Regions from separate parts of the Streptomyces sp. W1SF4 genome, predicted to be linked through region 1. Evidence: predicted binding sites of a transcription regulator. Region 1 holds the regulator's gene; each other region holds the start of a gene.
The links. Region 1 encodes HrcA, which represses chaperone genes, less so after heat shock. Its sites were predicted from a motif close to TTNGCACTCNGNNNNNCNGAGTGCNAA; they were not measured.

Region 1 (3,260 bases):
ACTAGGAGAGCCGGCGCCCTCAGGCCCCCGACACGCCGAACCTGGCCGCCAGTGTGTCGCGTTGCGCACGCACGAACTCCGCGTCCACCAGCGCTCCGTGACCCGGCACGTACACCGCGTCGTCTCCGCCCAGCGACAGCAGCCGGTCCAGTGCGGCCGGCCACTGGCCCGGCACCGCGTCCGAGCCGGCCTGGGGCTCGCCCGACTCCTCGACCAGGTCCCCGCAGAACACCGCCTCCCGCTCGCCCGGCACGAAGACGGCCAGGTCGTGCTCGGAGTGAGCGGGCCCCAGGTTCGCCAGCAGCACCCGTACCCCGCCGAGCTCCAGCGTCCACTCGCCCGACACCAGGTGCCGGGGCGCCTGGAGCAGGTCCGCCGCCTCGGTGGCCTCCGCCTCCGCCAGACCCATCCGGACCGCGCTCGTCCGCACCTCCTCGCGGCCCGTCGGCGCCGACAGCAGCCGCTCCAGGCCCACCGCCCCGAAGAACTCGGCACCGGCGAAGGCTCCGCCGCCCAGCACGTGGTCGAAATGTCCGTGGGTGAATGCGATATGGGTCACGCGCCGGCCCGTCAGCCGCTCCGCCTCGGCCCGCACCTGCGCGCCCTCGCGCACGGACGATCCCGGGTCGATCAGCAGCACCGACTCGTCCCCCACCACCAGTCCCACGGTGCAGTCCCACACCGGCAGCCGTCTCCGGCCGACCCGTCCGGTGACCCTTTCCCAGCCCGCCTCTTCCCAACGTACGTCCATGCGGTGACGCTACCCTGGCGGGCCGCCCTTGCCTGCGGCGTACTACCCGGCCGTACACTGACCGGGGGATCTCTGGCACTCACACGCGCAGAGTGCCAACAAGCCAGGACCGGCCCCGACGGCCTGACCGACGACCGACCGCATCCGGAGGTGTGCGCGATGCTCAGCGAACGCAGACTCGAGGTGCTGCGTGCCATCGTCCAGGACTACGTCGGGACGGAGGAGCCCGTCGGCTCCAAGGCCCTCACCGAGCGGCACAAACTGGGCGTCTCGCCCGCCACCGTGCGCAACGACATGGCCGTGCTGGAGGAGGAGGGCTACATCGCGCAGCCCCACACCAGCGCCGGCCGCATCCCCACGGACAAGGGCTACCGCCTCTTCGTCGACAGGCTGGCCGGCGTCAAGCCGCTGTCGACGCCGGAGCGCCGGGCCATCCAGAACTTCCTCGACGGCGCCGTCGACCTCGACGACGTGGTCGGCCGCACGGTACGGCTGCTCGCGCAGCTCACCCGGCAGGTCGCCGTCGTCCAGTACCCGTCGCTGACCCGCTCCACCGTGCGGCACGTCGAGCTGCTGTCGCTGGCCCCGGCCCGGCTGATGCTCGTGCTCATCACCGACACCGGCCGCGTCGAGCAGCGCCTCGTCGACACCCAGACCCCCTTCGGCGAGAACTCCCTCGCCGACCTGCGGGCGCGTCTGAACAGCAGGGTCGTCGGCCGCCGCTTCACGGACGTGCCGCAGCTGGTGCAGGACCTTCCGGAGTCGTTCGAGATCGACGACCGGGCGACCGTCAAGGCCGTCCTCGCGACCCTCCTCGAAACGCTGGCGGAGGAGGCGGAGGAGCGGCTGATGATCGGCGGCACCGCCAACCTCACCCGCTTCGGACATGACTTTCCCTTGACCATCAGGCCCGTGCTGGAGGCGCTGGAGGAGCACGTCGTGCTCCTGAAGCTGCTGGGCGAGGCCGGTGAGTCGGGAATGGCCGTAAGAATCGGTCACGAGAACGCCTACGAGGGACTCAACTCCACGTCGGTCGTGTCCGTCGGCTACGGTTCGGGCGGCGAAGCAGTCGCCAAACTCGGCGTGGTCGGACCGACCCGCATGGACTACCCCGGAACGATGGGAGCGGTACGCGCAGTGGCACGTTACGTCGGACAGATCCTGGCGGAGTCGTAAGTGGCCACGGACTACTACGCCGTACTCGGCGTGCGCCGCGACGCATCGCAGGACGAGATCAAGAAGGCCTTCCGCCGCCTCGCCCGTGAACTCCACCCGGACGTGAACCCGGACCCGAAGACGCAGGAGCGCTTCAAGGAGATCAACGCGGCCTACGAGGTCCTCTCGGACCCGCAGAAGAAGCAGGTCTACGACCTCGGCGGCGACCCGCTGTCCTCCTCGGGCGGCGGTGGCGGCGCGGGCGGCTTCGGAGCGGGCGGCTTCGGCAACTTCTCCGACATCATGGACGCCTTCTTCGGCCAGGCCTCGCAGCGCGGCCCGCGCTCGCGGACCCGCCGCGGCCAGGACGCCATGATCCGCCTGGACCTGGAACTGGACGAGGCCGCCTTCGGCACGACCAAGGACATCCAGGTCGACACCGCCGTCGTCTGCGGCACCTGCTCCGGCGAGGGCGCCGCCCCCGGCACCTCGGCGCAGACCTGTGACATGTGCCGCGGCCGCGGCGAGGTCTCCCAGGTCACCCGGTCCTTCCTGGGCCAGGTCATGACCTCGCGCCCCTGCCCGCAGTGCCAGGGCTTCGGCACCGTGGTCCCGACCCCGTGCCCCGAGTGCGCGGGCGACGGCCGGGTCCGCTCCCGCCGCAGCCTCACCGTCAAGATCCCCGCCGGTGTCGAGAACGGCACCCGGATCCAGCTCGCGGGCGAGGGCGAGGTCGGCCCCGGCGGCGGCCCCGCCGGCGACCTCTACGTGGAGATCCACGAGCTGCCGCACCCGACCTTCCAGCGGCGCGGGGACGACCTGCACTGCACGGTCACCATCCCCATGACGGCCGCGGCCCTGGGCACCAAGTGCCCGCTGGAGACGCTGGACGGCATGGAGGAGATCGACATCCGGCCCGGCACCCAGTCCGGCCAGGCCATCCCGCTGCACGGGCGGGGCGTCACCCACCTGCGCGGCGGCGGCCGCGGCGACCTGATCGTCCACGTCGAGGTCACCACCCCCGGCAAGCTGGACGCCCAGCAGGAGGAGCTGCTGCGCCAGCTCGCGAAGCTGCGCGGCGAGGAGCGGCCGATGGGCCAGTTCGCCCCCGGCCAGCAGGGCCTGTTCAGCCGCCTGAAGGACGCGTTCAACGGCCGCTGACGCGGGCGGCGGCACGTCGTACGAGCCCGGTCCGGGGAATCCCGGGCCGGGCTCCGTGCTTCCCGGACACCGCGCGGGGCGATTCCCGGACACACCGGGGAAGCGGACTATGCCAGGCGAATGCGACGGTTCGGCCCGGTGGCCGGGACGTGGCACGATGCGGTGCATGTCCTCCGCACCGAACGGCCTCCCC
Region 2 (3,260 bases), 1.5 Mb from region 1:
ACTACGGCGAGGGCTCCAAGACGCTGGCGTACGAGATCTGCGAGCAGCTCGGCTGGCAGCTGCCCGACCAGCTCGTCATCCCGATCGCCTCCGGCTCCCAGCTGACGAAGATCGACAAGGGTCTCCAGGAGCTGATCAAGCTCGGCCTCGTCGAGGACAAGCCCTACAAGATCTTCGGCGCCCAGGCCGAGGGCTGCTCCCCGGTGTCCACCGCCTTCAAGGCCGGTCACGACGTGGTGCGCCCGCAGAAGCCGAACACCATCGCCAAGTCCCTCGCCATCGGCAACCCGGCGGACGGCCCGTACGTCCTGGACATCGCGCGGCGCACCGGCGGCTACGTCGAGGACGTCAACGACGAGCAGGTCGTCGAGGCCATCAAGATCCTGGCGCGTGCCGAGGGCATCTTCGCCGAGACCGCGGGCGGCGTGACCGTCGGCGTGACGAAGAAGCTGATCGAGAACGGGCAGCTCGACCCGGCGCTGACCACCGTGGTCCTGAACACCGGTGACGGCCTGAAGACCCTGGAGGCGGTGGCCGCGGACAGTGGCCAGACGGCCACCATCCGCCCGAGCCTGGACGCGTTCCGCGCCGCCGGCCTGGCCTGACCCTTCCCCCTGACACATCCGGAAAGGCGGTAGCGCCATGAGCGTCAACGTCCGCATCCCCACCATCCTGCGCACCTACACCGGCGGCGCCGCCGAGGTCCCGGCCGAGGGCGCGACCCTGGCCGAGGTCATCGAGTCCCTGGAGAAGAGCCACCCGGGCATCGCCGCGCGCGTCCTGGACGACCAGGGCAAGCTGCGCCGCTTCGTGAACGTCTACGTCAACGACGACGACGTGCGTTTCGAGGGCGGCCTGCAGGCGGCGACGCCGGACGGCGCCGGCGTCTCGATCATCCCGGCCGTCGCGGGCGGCTGCTGACGCGTTCAGATCAGAATTGCCCCCTCCGGTAAAAGCGGAGGGGGCAATTCTGCTTGATTGGGCGCGGTAGAGTTGGGGCAGTCCCCTCCGCTGTTCATGCCCGCCGCATATGAGCGGGCCGACGGATGGTTGACATTGAGTCAACATGAGCGTGCCTTTTGGGCCTTTGGTGCCGCTTGTCTGGCCCGAGTTGCCCTGGAATATGCCAGCTTTTCACCTTATTTTCAGGTTTCCGTGTGTCCAGATTTCTCGTCGGATTGACCTGTTGCTGACAGCACCGGTGCGGATACATTCAGCCGCGGTCGAGGCGTTCCGGCGCAAGTTCTGACCCGGGACCGCGAAGTGCGGTCCCGCGCAAGGGCCAGTAATAGGGGAGTTAGGCATGGCTCAGGGCACCGTCAAGTGGTTCAACGCGGAGAAGGGCTACGGCTTCATCGCGGTCGACGGTGGTGCGGATGTGTTCGTCCACTACAGCGCCATCCAGATGGACGGGTACCGCACCCTTGAAGAGGGTCAGCGGGTCGAGTTCGAGATCTCGCAGGGCCAGAAGGGTCCGCAGGCGGACATGGTCAAGCTAGCGGCCGGCTGAGCCGGAGCGAACGCGATCGGCCACCGACGCACGCACGGATGCTCGAGGGGCCCACATCCCGGACGGGGATGTGGGCCCCTCCTGCGTGTCGCCCCGTGTCACCGGCGCGCCGCCCGCGTGTTGCCTGAAGCCGCTTGCACTCGCGGGGGTCGAGTGCTAATCATTGGCGTTAGCACTCTCCAGGTGAGAGTGCTACTAAGACGAGGACCGGGCCGGTGAGGCCCGCAGGGTCCGGCGGGACGGAACCGCCGGATCCGCAGGCCGTCCGTCGCGGGCGCGGGCGCGGTCCGGAGCAATCCACCCCTGTCCGGGAGGACCACTTCACATGGCCAAGATCATTTCGTTCAACGAGGAGGCCCGGCGCGGTCTCGAGCGTGGCATGAACCAGCTCGCCGACGCCGTCAAGGTCACCCTTGGCCCCAAGGGTCGCAACGTCGTCCTTGAGAAGAAGTGGGGCGCGCCCACGATCACCAACGACGGTGTCTCCATCGCCAAGGAGATCGAGCTCGAGGACCCGTTCGAGAAGATCGGCGCCGAGCTGGTCAAGGAAGTCGCCAAGAAGACGGACGACGTCGCCGGTGACGGTACGACCACCGCGACCGTCCTCGCCCAGGCGCTCGTCCGCGAGGGCCTGCGCAACGTCGCCGCCGGCGCCAACCCGATGGCCCTCAAGCGTGGTATCGAGAAGGCCGTCGAGGCCGTCTCCGCCGCCCTGCTGGCCCAGGCCAAGGATGTCGAGACCAAGGAGCAGATCGCTTCCACGGCCTCCATCTCCGCCGCCGACACCCAGATCGGCGAGCTCATCGCCGAGGCCATGGACAAGGTCGGCAAGGAAGGCGTCATCACCGTCGAGGAGTCCCAGACCTTCGGTCTGGAGCTGGAGCTCACCGAGGGCATGCGCTTCGACAAGGGCTACATCTCGGCGTACTTCGCCACCGACATGGAGCGTATGGAGGCGTCCCTCGACGACCCGTACATCCTGATCGTCAACTCCAAGATCGGCTCGGTCAAGGACCTGCTGCCGCTCCTGGAGAAGGTCATGCAGTCCGGCAAGCCGCTGCTGATCATCGCCGAGGACGTCGAGGGCGAGGCCCTGTCGACCCTGGTCGTCAACAAGATCCGCGGCACCTTCAAGTCCGTCGCCGTCAAGGCCCCGGGCTTCGGCGACCGCCGCAAGGCCATGCTCGGCGACATCGCCATCCTCACGGGCGGCACGGTCATCTCCGAGGAGGTCGGCCTCAAGCTGGAGAACGCCGGTCTCGACCTGCTCGGCCGCGCCCGCAAGGTCGTCATCACCAAGGACGAGACCACCATCGTCGACGGTGCCGGTGACAGCGACCAGGTCCAGGGCCGCGTCAACCAGATCCGCGCCGAGATCGAGAACTCCGACTCGGACTACGACCGCGAGAAGCTCCAGGAGCGCCTCGCGAAGCTGGCCGGCGGCGTGGCCGTCATCAAGGCCGGTGCCGCGACCGAGGTCGAGCTCAAGGAGCGCAAGCACCGCATCGAGGACGCCGTCCGCAACGCGAAGGCGGCCGTCGAGGAGGGCATCGTCGCCGGCGGTGGCGTGGCCCTGCTGCAGGCCTCCTCGGTCTTCGAGAAGCTGGAGCTCACCGGTGACGAGGCGACCGGCGCCAACGCCGTGAAGCTCGCGCTGGAGGCCCCGCTGAAGCAGATCGCCGTCAACGGTGGTCTCGAGGGTGGCGTCGTCGTCGAGAAGGTGCGCAACCTGACCGTCGGCCACGGCCTG
Region 3 (3,260 bases), 1.9 Mb from region 1:
GACGATGGTCGTGTCGTCCTTGGAGATGGTCACGCGGCGCGCGGAACCGAGGACGTCCAGACCGGCCTGGTCGAGCTTGAGGCCGACCTCCTCGGCGATGACGGTGGCACCGGTGAGGGTGGCCATGTCCTGGAGCATCGCCTTGCGGCGGTCGCCGAAGCCCGGGGCCTTGACGGCCACCGCGTTGAAGGTGCCGCGGATCTTGTTGACGACGAGGGTGGAGAGGGCCTCGCCCTCGACGTCCTCGGCGATGATCAGCAGCGGCTTGGAGCCACCCGCCTGGATGACCTTCTCCAGCAGCGGCAGGAGGTCCTGGATGGAGGAGATCTTGCCCTGGTTGATCAGGATGTACGGGTCGTCGAGGACGGCCTCCATACGCTCCTGGTCGGTGACCATGTAGGGGGACAGGTAGCCCTTGTCGAAGGCCATGCCCTCGGTGAACTCGAGCTCCAGGCCGAAGGCGTTGGACTCCTCGACGGTGATGACACCGTCCTTGCCGACCTTGTCCATCGCCTCGGCGATGAGCTCGCCGACCTGGGCGTCCTGCGCGGAGAGCGCGGCCACGGCGGCGATGTCCGACTTGTCCTCGATCGGGCGGGCGGTCGCGAGGAGGTCCTCGGACACGGCCTTGACCGCGGCGTCGATGCCCTTCTTCAGGGCGGCCGGGGAGGCGCCGGCGGCGACGTTGCGCAGGCCCTCGCGGACGAGCGCCTGGGCCAGCACGGTGGCGGTGGTGGTGCCGTCACCCGCGATGTCGTTGGTCTTGGTCGCCACCTCCTTCACCAGCTGCGCGCCGAGGTTCTCGTACGGGTCGTCCAGCTCGACCTCGCGGGCGATGGTGACACCGTCGTTGGTGATGGTGGGGGCGCCGAACTTCTTGTCGATGACGACGTTGCGGCCCTTGGGGCCGATCGTCACCTTCACCGTGTCGGCAAGCTTGTTGACGCCGCGCTCGAGGGCGCGACGGGCGTCCTCGTCGAACTTCAGGATCTTCGCCATGGGAGCGGTTCAGCCCTCTCGAAAACTCGGGTTTAACGAACCGCGCCCCTCGCCGCCCGGCAATCAGCGGGGTGACCAGGGGCGCAGCTCAAGCAAACTTCTTGAAGCGAATTACTTCTCGACGATCGCGAGCACGTCGCGGGCCGAGAGGACGAGGTACTCCTCGCCGCTGTACTTCACTTCGGTGCCGCCGTACTTGCTGTACAGCACGATGTCGCCGACGTTGACGTCCAGCGGGAGACGCTGGCCGTCCTCGAAGCGGCCCGGGCCGACCGCGAGGACGACGCCCTCCTGGGGCTTCTCCTTCGCGGTGTCCGGGATGACCAGGCCGGAGGCCGTGGTCTGCTCGGCGTCGAGCGGCTGGACCACGATGCGGTCCTCAAGCGGCTTGATGGCAACCTTGGAGCTGGCGGTCGTCACGATCCGACCTCCCCCTTCGGAGATCCGGGGTTAACTGTCTGAGGTGGCGACCAGGTCGATCCGTCGTCGCGGGTGCCGGACCAGCCTGTCGCTGTGTTGGCACTCACCGGGGGCGAGTGCCAGGTGTGACACTATTCCGGCGATTAGCACTCGGTCAAGCGGAGTGCCAACACGGTCCGCTGGTTCCACGTATTCCGGCCGCCGAACACCCCGTTCGGCTGAACCCCGACCCCTCGGGAACCGGACCGGGGCGCCCCGGGGCCCGAGGAGCCGCTGCCCGGTATGTGAGGCTTGGGGCGTGCGCATCCTCGTGGTCGAAGACGAAGAGAACCTGGCCGAATCCCTCCGCCAGGGCCTGTCCGCCGAAGGCCACCGCGTCGAGGTCGCCCACGACGGCCACCGCGGCCTCGAACTGGCCCTCACCGGCGGACCGTACGACGCCGTCCTGCTCGACCTGATGCTCCCCGGCCCCGGCGGCGCCGAGATCTGCGCCCGGATGCGGGCGCACGGCGATCCCACGCCCGTCCTGATGCTGACCGCCAGGGACGGCGAGCACGACGAGGCCGAGGGGCTCGACGCCGGCGCCGACGACTACCTCACCAAGCCCTTCTCCTTCCTGGTGCTGGCCGCCCGGCTGCGCGCCCTCGCCCGCCGCGCCGCCGCCCCCGAACCCGCCGAGCTCCGGGCCGGGGACCTCTGCCTCGACCCGCTCGACCGCCGCTGCCGCCGCGGGAGCCACGACATCGAACTCACCGCCCGCGAAGTCGGCGTCCTCGCCTGCCTGATGCGGCGCCCCGGCCGGGCCGTCGCCAAGCAGGACGTCCTCGACGAGGTCTGGGACGCCCCGCACGGCATCGACCCGAACATCGTCGAGGTCTACGTCTCCTCCCTGCGCAAGAAGATCGACGCCCCCTTCGGCCGCCGCTCGATCCTCACCGTCCACGGCACCGGCTACCGCATGGCTCCCGACGGTGGGTGAGGGCGCGGGGCCGGGGGCGGGGCCGGAGGGCAGGAGACCGCGCGGCCGCCTCGTGGGCGACCTGCGTCCGCGGATCCGCCTCGTGGGCAACCTGCGCGCGCGGACCGCCCTCGCCGCCGCCCTCGCGATGGCCGCGGTCCTCACCACCGGCGGGCTCTGGCTCCACAGCCTCATGCGCAGCAACCTCCTCGACAACACCACCGGCCGCACCGAGCTCGCCGCGCGCAAGGTCGCCGCCCAGCTCGACACCCGGACCCTCCCGCCCGGCGGCCGGCTGCCCGCGCCCGACGGCGGGGTCGACCTGGTCCTCGTACGCGACGCCCACGGCCGCGACGTCGCCAGCACCGCCGCCGGAGCGCCCAAGGACCCCCCGCGCCTCGACGCACTGCGCCCCGGCCCCGGCCAGGACTCCCGCTCGGCCGTACTGCCGCCCGCCCGCCCCGGCGCGCAGCGGCGCGTGGTCGTCGCGGTCGAGGCCCCCGGCCCGCCCGGCGCGCACGATCCGCACACCGTGTACGCGGTGACCGTGCTCGGCGACGTCGACGACGCCACCCGCGCCATCGCCACCGGCCTCCTCGCCGGCGCTCCCCCGCTGACCGCCTTCGCGGCGGCCCTGGCCTGGTGGGCCACCGGCCGCGCGCTGCGCCCCGTCACCGCCATCCGCACCTCGCTCGCCGCCGTCACCGCGAGCGAGCTCGACCGGCGCGTCCCCGACCCCGGCGGCGGCGACGAGATCGCCCAGCTGGCCCGGACCGTCAACGACACCCTCGACCGGCTGGAGCGCTCCGACGCCCGCCAGCGCCAGTTCACCGCCGACGCCTCGCACGAGCTGCGCAACCCGCTCGCCGCAGTCCGCTCGCGG

Region 2: groL (chaperonin GroEL) is a predicted target of HrcA. The motif match lies at 1,644-1,670, and genes of this name have one in related genera.
Region 3: groES (co-chaperone GroES) is a predicted target of HrcA. The motif match lies at 1,563-1,589, and genes of this name have one in related genera.

The regions. Positions count from the first base shown of each region.
Region 1 covers NZ_CP034350.1:2,561,592-2,564,851, reverse strand. Annotated here, with positions in the region: gene D1J60_RS11980 (MBL fold metallo-hydrolase) at 20-751, opposite strand; gene hrcA (heat-inducible transcriptional repressor HrcA) at 911-1,927, shown strand; gene dnaJ (molecular chaperone DnaJ) at 1,928-3,067, shown strand; gene D1J60_RS11965 (nitronate monooxygenase) at 3,234-3,260, shown strand, end outside.
Region 2 covers NZ_CP034350.1:4,105,260-4,108,519, forward strand. Annotated here, with positions in the region: gene thrC (threonine synthase) at 1-605, shown strand, start outside; gene D1J60_RS19200 (MoaD/ThiS family protein) at 643-921, shown strand; gene D1J60_RS19205 (cold-shock protein) at 1,304-1,510, shown strand; gene groL (chaperonin GroEL) at 1,836-3,260, shown strand, end outside.
Region 3 covers NZ_CP034350.1:4,505,392-4,508,651, reverse strand. Annotated here, with positions in the region: gene groL (chaperonin GroEL) at 1-999, opposite strand, end outside; gene groES (co-chaperone GroES) at 1,111-1,419, opposite strand; gene D1J60_RS21180 (response regulator transcription factor) at 1,718-2,398, shown strand; gene D1J60_RS21175 (HAMP domain-containing sensor histidine kinase) at 2,451-3,260, shown strand, end outside.